DNA from 3 places in the Kitasatospora sp. NPDC002965 genome. Region 2 is predicted to be linked to each of the others. Evidence: riboswitches for the same ligand, from Rfam matches in the RefSeq annotation. Region 2 holds a riboswitch; each other region holds the start of a gene.
The links. A riboswitch is a leader RNA that binds a small molecule or an ion and turns the genes downstream of it on or off. The one in region 2 is predicted to bind cobalamin.
Positions count from the first base shown of each region.

Region 1: linked by a shared signal. The riboswitch ahead of ABZY91_RS03075 (iron ABC transporter permease) and the one ahead of ABZY91_RS06990 (ABC transporter substrate-binding protein) in region 2 are both predicted to bind cobalamin.
Region 3: linked by a shared signal. The riboswitch ahead of ABZY91_RS35970 (CoA-acylating methylmalonate-semialdehyde dehydrogenase) and the one ahead of ABZY91_RS06990 (ABC transporter substrate-binding protein) in region 2 are both predicted to bind cobalamin.

Region 1 covers NZ_JBEXNT010000004.1:53,475-55,728, forward strand. Annotated here, with positions in the region: gene sodN (superoxide dismutase, Ni) at 68-463, shown strand; cobalamin riboswitch at 605-741, shown strand; gene ABZY91_RS03075 (iron ABC transporter permease) at 843-1,940, shown strand; gene ABZY91_RS03080 (ABC transporter ATP-binding protein) at 1,985-2,254, shown strand, end outside.
Region 2 covers NZ_JBEXNT010000010.1:84,289-86,542, reverse strand. Annotated here, with positions in the region: gene ABZY91_RS06995 (iron chelate uptake ABC transporter family permease subunit) at 1-476, opposite strand, end outside; gene ABZY91_RS06990 (ABC transporter substrate-binding protein) at 473-1,459, opposite strand; cobalamin riboswitch at 1,548-1,753, opposite strand; partial or broken gene ABZY91_RS06985 (hypothetical protein) at 2,097-2,254, opposite strand, start outside.
Region 3 covers NZ_JBEXNT010000148.1:16,461-18,714, forward strand. Annotated here, with positions in the region: gene folP (dihydropteroate synthase) at 1-439, shown strand, start outside; cobalamin riboswitch at 734-924, shown strand; gene ABZY91_RS35970 (CoA-acylating methylmalonate-semialdehyde dehydrogenase) at 1,133-2,254, shown strand, end outside.

The DNA.
Region 1 (2,254 bases), on a different contig from region 2:
GATCGCGAAACCCCGCGACCGGCGGGGTAATCTCGGCCGCGGGAAGACGATCTAAGGAAGGACTCCCATGTTCTCTCGTCTGTTTGCACCGCGTGCCACCGCGCACGCCCACTGCGACCTGCCCTGCGGCGTGTACGACCCCGCCCAGGCGCGGATCGAGGCCGAGTCGGTGAAGGCCACCCAGGAGAAGTACCAGGCCAACGAGGACGCGCACTTCCGCGCTCGCGCCGTCATCATCAAGGAGCAGCGCGCGGAGGCCGTCAAGCACCACATCTCGGTGCTCTGGAGCGACTACTTCAAGGCCCCGCACTTCGAGAAGTACCCGCAGCTGCACCAGCTGATCAACGACACCCTGAAGGCCGCCTCGGCCGCCAAGGCGTCGACCGACCCGGCCACCGGCCAGGCGCTGCTCGACCTGATCGCCGAGGTCGACAAGATCTTCTGGGAGACCAAGCAGGGCTGACCCCCGGTCAGCACCCCTCGGCCGCCCCCGTCCGCACCGCCGGACGGGGGCGGCCGTGCGTTCTCCGCGGGTCGGGCCCCGCCGCCGCCCAGGCCCGCGTCCGCGACCTGCCCGGGCGGTCCGCGTCCGCACCCGGCCCGGTAAGGGTTACCTGACCGGAGCGCTTGTTATGCTGCCTGGGCGTCCCGAGGGGAAGCCGGTGCGAATCCGGCGCTGACCCGCAACGGTGAACGGTGCCCCGCACCGTGAGTCCGACCGCCCCGGGGCGCCGACCTCCCGACAACTCGCCGTGGACTGCGAGGGGATGCCGCCCCGGCGTACCCTCCGCCCGGACGTGCCGCCCCGCGCCGCCCCGGCCCGAGGCGAAGGCGCGCCGCTTGTGAGCACCACCGCCACCGCACCCCCGATACCGGCCGCCGCGCCGCCCGCGCCCGGGACACGCCGGACACCCACCGCGCCGCTGGCCGCCGGCCTGGCCGCGGCCCTGCTGCTCTCGCTGGTCTGCGCCGTGGCGGTGGGCTCCTCCGGACTCGGCTGGGCCCGGGTGCTGCGACTGCTCGGCGCCGGCCTGACCGGCGGCCGGCTGGAGGCCGACGAGGCCGCCGCCTACGCGATCGTCTGGGAGATCCGGCTGCCGCGTGCCGTCCTCGCCGCCGTGGTCGGCGCCGGACTGGCCGCCACCGGGGTCGCGGTCCAGGCGATGGTCCGCAACGCGCTGGCCGACCCCTTCGTGCTCGGCATCTCCTCCGGCGCCTCGGTCGGCGCCAACGCCGTGCTCATGCTGGGCGCCTTCGCCTCGCTCGGCGTCTGGGCGCTCTCCGTCTCCGCCTTCGGCGCGGCCCTGCTCGCCATGGTGCTCGTCTACCTGACGGCCCGTACCGCCTACGGCCTCACCCCGCTGCGCCTGGTGCTGACCGGCACCGCGATGTCCTACGGCTTCTCCGCCGTCACGGCGCTGATGGTGTTCGCCGCCGCCCGCGGCGAGGCCGCCCGCTCCGCCATGATGTGGCTGCTCGGCAGCCTCGGCGGGGCCACCTGGGGCTCGGTGCCGATCGCCGCCGTCACCGTGCTCGCCGGACTGACCCACCTGATCTGCTCCGCCGGGCGGCTGGACGCGCTCGCCATGGGCGACGAGACGGCCGCCTCGCTCGGAGTCGACCCGGACCGGCTGCGCCGCGAACTGTTCGTCGTGACCGCCGCCGTCACCGGCACGGTCGTCGCGGTCAGCGGCGCGATCGGCTTCGTCGGGCTGATGGTCCCGCACGTGGTGCGGATGCTGGTCGGCGCCGGCCACCGCCGGGTGCTGCTGATCGCGCCGCTCGCCGGGGCCCTGCTGCTGGTCTGGGTGGACATCGTCTCGCGCACCCTGCTGGCCCCGGCCGAACTTCCGGTCGGGGTGGTCACCGCGGCCCTCGGGGTGCCCTGCTTCCTGCTGCTGATGCGCCGCCGCGGCTACTCCTTCGGAGGTGGCCGATGAGGGCCGTCCGCACGACCGTCCCCGACCTCACCGCGGACCCCGCCCTGGACCTCGCCGTCGACCGCGTCTCGGTCGAGCTGGCCGGCCTCCGGCTGGTCCACGACGTCACCCTGACCGCCGCCGCCGGGCAGGTGGTCGGCCTGGTCGGACCGAACGGCAGCGGCAAGTCCACGCTGCTGCGCTGCGTCTACCGGGCGCTGCGGCCCGCCGCCGGGGCCGTCCGGCTGGGCGGCGAGGAACTGCACGCGCTCACCGCGCGCGAGGCCGCCCGGCGGGTCGCCGCGCTGCCCCAGGAGCACTCCGCCGAGTTCGAC
Region 2 (2,254 bases):
CCGGCCAGGGCCAGCACGACGACGGCCGCGAGCAGGGCGCCGGCGAACGCCGCCGTCGCCACCGCGCCCGTTCCCACGGCGCCGGACACGCCGACCCCGAGGACGATCACGGTGACCGCGCCGGCGGCGGCTCCGTCCGAGATCCCGAGCAGGAAGGGGTCGGCCAGGTCGTTCCCGGTCAGTGTCTGCAGCACGGCACCGCAGACCGCGAGACCGGCGCCGGTGGCAGCCGCTCCCAGAACCCGGGGCAGCCGCAACTGCCAGACGATCTGGTCGTCCAGCAGCGTCACGTGCGGGTCGCCCAGCCCGAGACGGCGCACCACGACGTCGATCACCGTCCGGACCGGCTCGTGGTGCGAGCCCACGGCCAGACCGAGGAGCACGGTGGCCAGGAGCAGGGCCGCGGCGACGGCCAGGGCCGCCGCCGTGCGGCCCGGACCGGTGAGCCGCACGGCGGGAGGGGACGTGGCGGTCATGATCCCGGGTGCAGTCGGCCCAGTCCCGCCGACACCCGGGCGGCACCGTCGGCGAGCAGCACACCGGGGGTCGACTCGGAGAACGGCACCACCACGAAGGCCTTGCGCTGCACGGCGGTGAGCTTGCTCAGCACCGGGTCGCCCTGCAGATAGTCGATCTTGGACTGGGCCGTGTCCCAGTCGGCGTCCGCGAGCACGATGGCGTCCGGGTCCGCGGCGACGACCTGCTCCCAGCTCACGTTCTGCCAGGCACCGGGCAGGTCTGCGAAGACGTTGCGGGCCCCCACCGCGTCGAGCACCAGCTGAGGCCCGCCATGGCCGGAGCCGACGAACGGTGCCTTGGTGTCCGAGTCGAACCACAGGACCTTCAGGCCCTTGCCCGCGGCCGTCGCCGTGAACTGGGCCAGCTGCTGCTCCTGCTGCCGCTGGATCGCGGCGGACCGCTCCGTGACGCCGAAGACCCTGGCGACGTCGTTCAGTTCGCCCCACATCGCCTGCCAGGTCGGCGGCGGCACCTGGCTCTTGTCCGAGCAGCCGAACGGGGACAGGTACGACGGGATGCCCTGGCCGCCCAGCTCGTCCCGGGTGCCCGCGACCTTGTCGGTGAACGCGCTGGAGTAGGAGGCGTACAGGAAGTCGGGCCGCGCCGCGAGGAGCTTCTCCTTCGTCGGGTAGTCCTTGGAGAGCACCGGCACGGAGTCGTAGGCCGCCTTCCACTTCTCCGGGACGGCATTGTCGAGATAGGCGGTACCGGCCATGCGGGACTCCAGGCCGAGGGCCAGGGCCACCTCGGTCGCACCCTGATTGAGCGTCACCAGCCGCTCGGGCGGCGCGCCGACCGTCACGGTGGTCCCGCAGTTGTTCACGGTGACCGGCCCGGCACTGCCGGCCGTCGCACTGGGCGCGTCGGGTGCGGGGGCGCCCGCGCAGGCGCCGAGCACACCGGTGAACAGGAAGGCCGCGACCGCGCGGCCGACGCGCACCGGACCTGTGGGACCTGCGGCACCTACGGAACGTATGGAACGGAACGGGTACGGCAGAGCGCTGGGCACGTGTTCTCCAAAACCCTCGTGGAACATGTCGCGCCGTGGCCGGTCTCCTGGCTTCCGCATCGACACGCCGCAGCCGACCTTCCCGGGTGGCTCTTCCAGCCGACCCAGTGGCCCTGACCGCTGGCAGAGCCGGTCAGCGAGGGCCGCGGCACTCCGCGGCAACAGTGGCGAGGGCCGCACCGGACTCAGACCGGTTTCCCGAACACCATGGCCACTGCAAGGTATCAGGCGTGGTCAGGTCGGTGTCGGCCGGTACCTGGGGTGATCGTTCGGATGGTTCGTCGGCGAGCGCGCCCGGGTGGCCGAGAACGGTCGGTCGGCGTCGCCGAGCAGTTTTCGGGGCTCGTGGTCGGCGTCGGCCCCGGCGCCCGGGGGCACTTCCCTTCGTCTCCCACCCGGCCTTCCGGGCCGCCTCCGGGATCGGCCGGCCGGCCGGGGAGTAGATCTTGGTCGCGTCCCGGTTCCCGGCACTGCAGCCACCGGCCGGCGGGGTCGCCGTACCGAGTCTCTTGAGGTTGTCGGTCACCGGCGCGTACGCCGTACCGCCGGTCGACAGGCTCGTGTTCACCGGACCGGTGATCGGGAGGGAGTAGATGATCGGCAGGTCGAGCGACTTCCCGGCCGGGATGATCTGGCAGTAGTCCAGCGTCGTGCTGACCCGGTGGACCGTCGTACCGGGCGCCGGCTTCCACTGGCCACCCTGGACATCGGTCTGCCAGTTGGCGT
Region 3 (2,254 bases), on a different contig from region 2:
ACTGGCCCACTACGACGACGTGGTCGCCGAGGTGATCGGTGAGGTGGGGCGACAGCTCGACGCGGTGGTGGCGGCCGGCGTCGACCCGTCCCGTGTGATCGTGGATCCGGGGCTCGGGTTCGCGAAGCGCCGGGAGGACGACTGGGCGCTGCTCGCGGCGCTGGACGCCTGGGGCGTGCTGGGCCGCCCGCTCCTGGTGGCGGCCTCGCGGAAGCGGTTCCTGGGGGAGCTGCTGGCGGATCCCGGCACCGGAGCGCCCCGCCCCGCGCGGGAGCGCGACGCCGCCACGGCGGCCGTCGGCGTGCTGGCCGCCGCCCAGGGCGCGTGGGCGGTGCGGGTGCACGAGGTGCAGGCCACGGCGGACGCCGTCCGGGTGGAGGCGGCCCTGCGCCGCCGGGGCGCGCAGCCGGCCGGGGCCTCGCCGCGGCGCGGCGGGTAGGTGCCGGGCGCCGAATCCCTGCCCGCCTGCGGATGCCTTCAGCGGAGGCTCCGCGGCGGAGAGAGCTGCTCCCGTGGCACGCCCCGCCGGGCGGAAGGATCGCCCTGCACGGCAGCTGCCGCGAGGCCGTCACGAGGGTTGCGGAGCTCGGCGACTCCGGCGCCGGTCCGGTGCTGCGACCGGCCCAACCGCACGACGAGGTGAGGGACTTCTTCCACGCGGACCACAACCACGTCGCCGCGCCGGAGGAGGTCGCGGAACGGACGGCGGCGGCGAGGGATGCCCTGGACTTACTAGGACGTCCAACTATATGGTCGTGGACAAGGCCCGCAGTGCAGGGAAGCCGGTGTGAATCCGGCACGGTCCCGCCACTGTGACCGGGGAGTGCGTCGCCGCAGTACCAGCCACTGGCAGCCAGCCGGGAAGGCCGGGCGACGCGCGCTGATCCGGGAGTCAGGATACCGACTGCGGGTGTTCCGTGTTGTCCACGAGGATGGAGCAAACACGCATGGCACCGGTCCGCGCCCTTCCCGACCCTGGTGATCCTGCGACGGCTGCGGCACACCCGTCTCCCTGACGGCTCGCCGCGCCCGGCGACGGCCCGACGCGTGCGCTCACCCGAGCGCGGCGCGGGCGTCCGTCGTGCGCCCTTCCCTCGGATCTTCCCGACACCCTGACGAGAGCAGGTCTGTGATGGTCCGTGAACTCACCCACTTCATCGGCGGCAAGCACGTCCCCGGGACCTCCGGGGACTTCGGCGACGTCTACGACCCGAACACCGGCACGGTCCAGGCCCGGGTCCCGCTCGCGGGCCGCGCGGAGACCGAGGCGGCGATCGCCGACGCCGAGCGCGCCCAGTCCGAGTGGGCCGCCTGGAACCCCCAGCGCCGCGCCCGCGTGCTGCTGCGCTTCCTCCAGCTCGTCGAGGCCGAACGCGAGCCGCTGGCCCGCCTGCTCTCGGCCGAGCACGGCAAGACCGTCGCCGACGCCCACGGTGACCTCCAGCGCGGGCTGGAGGTGGTGGAGTTCGCGGCGGGCATCCCGCACCTGCTGAAGGGCGAGTTCACCGACAGCGCCGGCACCGGCATCGACGTGTACTCGATGCGCCAGCCGCTCGGAGTGGTCGCCGGCATCACCCCGTTCAACTTCCCGGCGATGATCCCGCTGTGGAAGGCGGCGCCCGCCCTGGCCTGCGGCAACGCCTTCATCCTCAAGCCCTCCGAGCGGGACCCGTCGGTGCCGCTGCGGCTGGCCGAGCTGTTCCTGGAGGCGGGCCTGCCGCCGGGCGTCCTGAACGTCGTCAACGGGGGCAAGGAGGCCGTGGACACGCTGCTGGAGGACCCCCGGGTCCAGGCGCTCGGGTTCGTGGGTTCCACCCCGATCGCCCAGTACGTGTACGCGACGGCCGCCGCCCACGGGAAGCGCGCCCAGTGCTTCGGCGGCGCCAAGAACCACATGATCGTGATGCCGGACGCCGACCTCGACCAGGCCGCGGACGCCCTGATCGGCGCCGGCTACGGCTCCGCCGGCGAGCGCTGCATGGCCGTCTCGGTCGCCGTGTCGGTGGGCGAGGAGACCGCGGACGCCCTCGTCGCCAAGCTCACCGAGCGGATCGCCGCACTCAGGGTCGGCGCCTCCGACGACCCCGAGGCCGACTTCGGGCCGCTCGTCGGCCGCGACGCGCTGGACCGGGTCCGCGGCTTCCTCGACCTCGGTGTCCGGGAGGGCGCCGAACTGGTCGTCGACGGCCGCGACCTGACCGTGCCGGGGTACGAGGGCGGCTACTTCCTGGGCGCCACCCTCTTCGACCGCGTC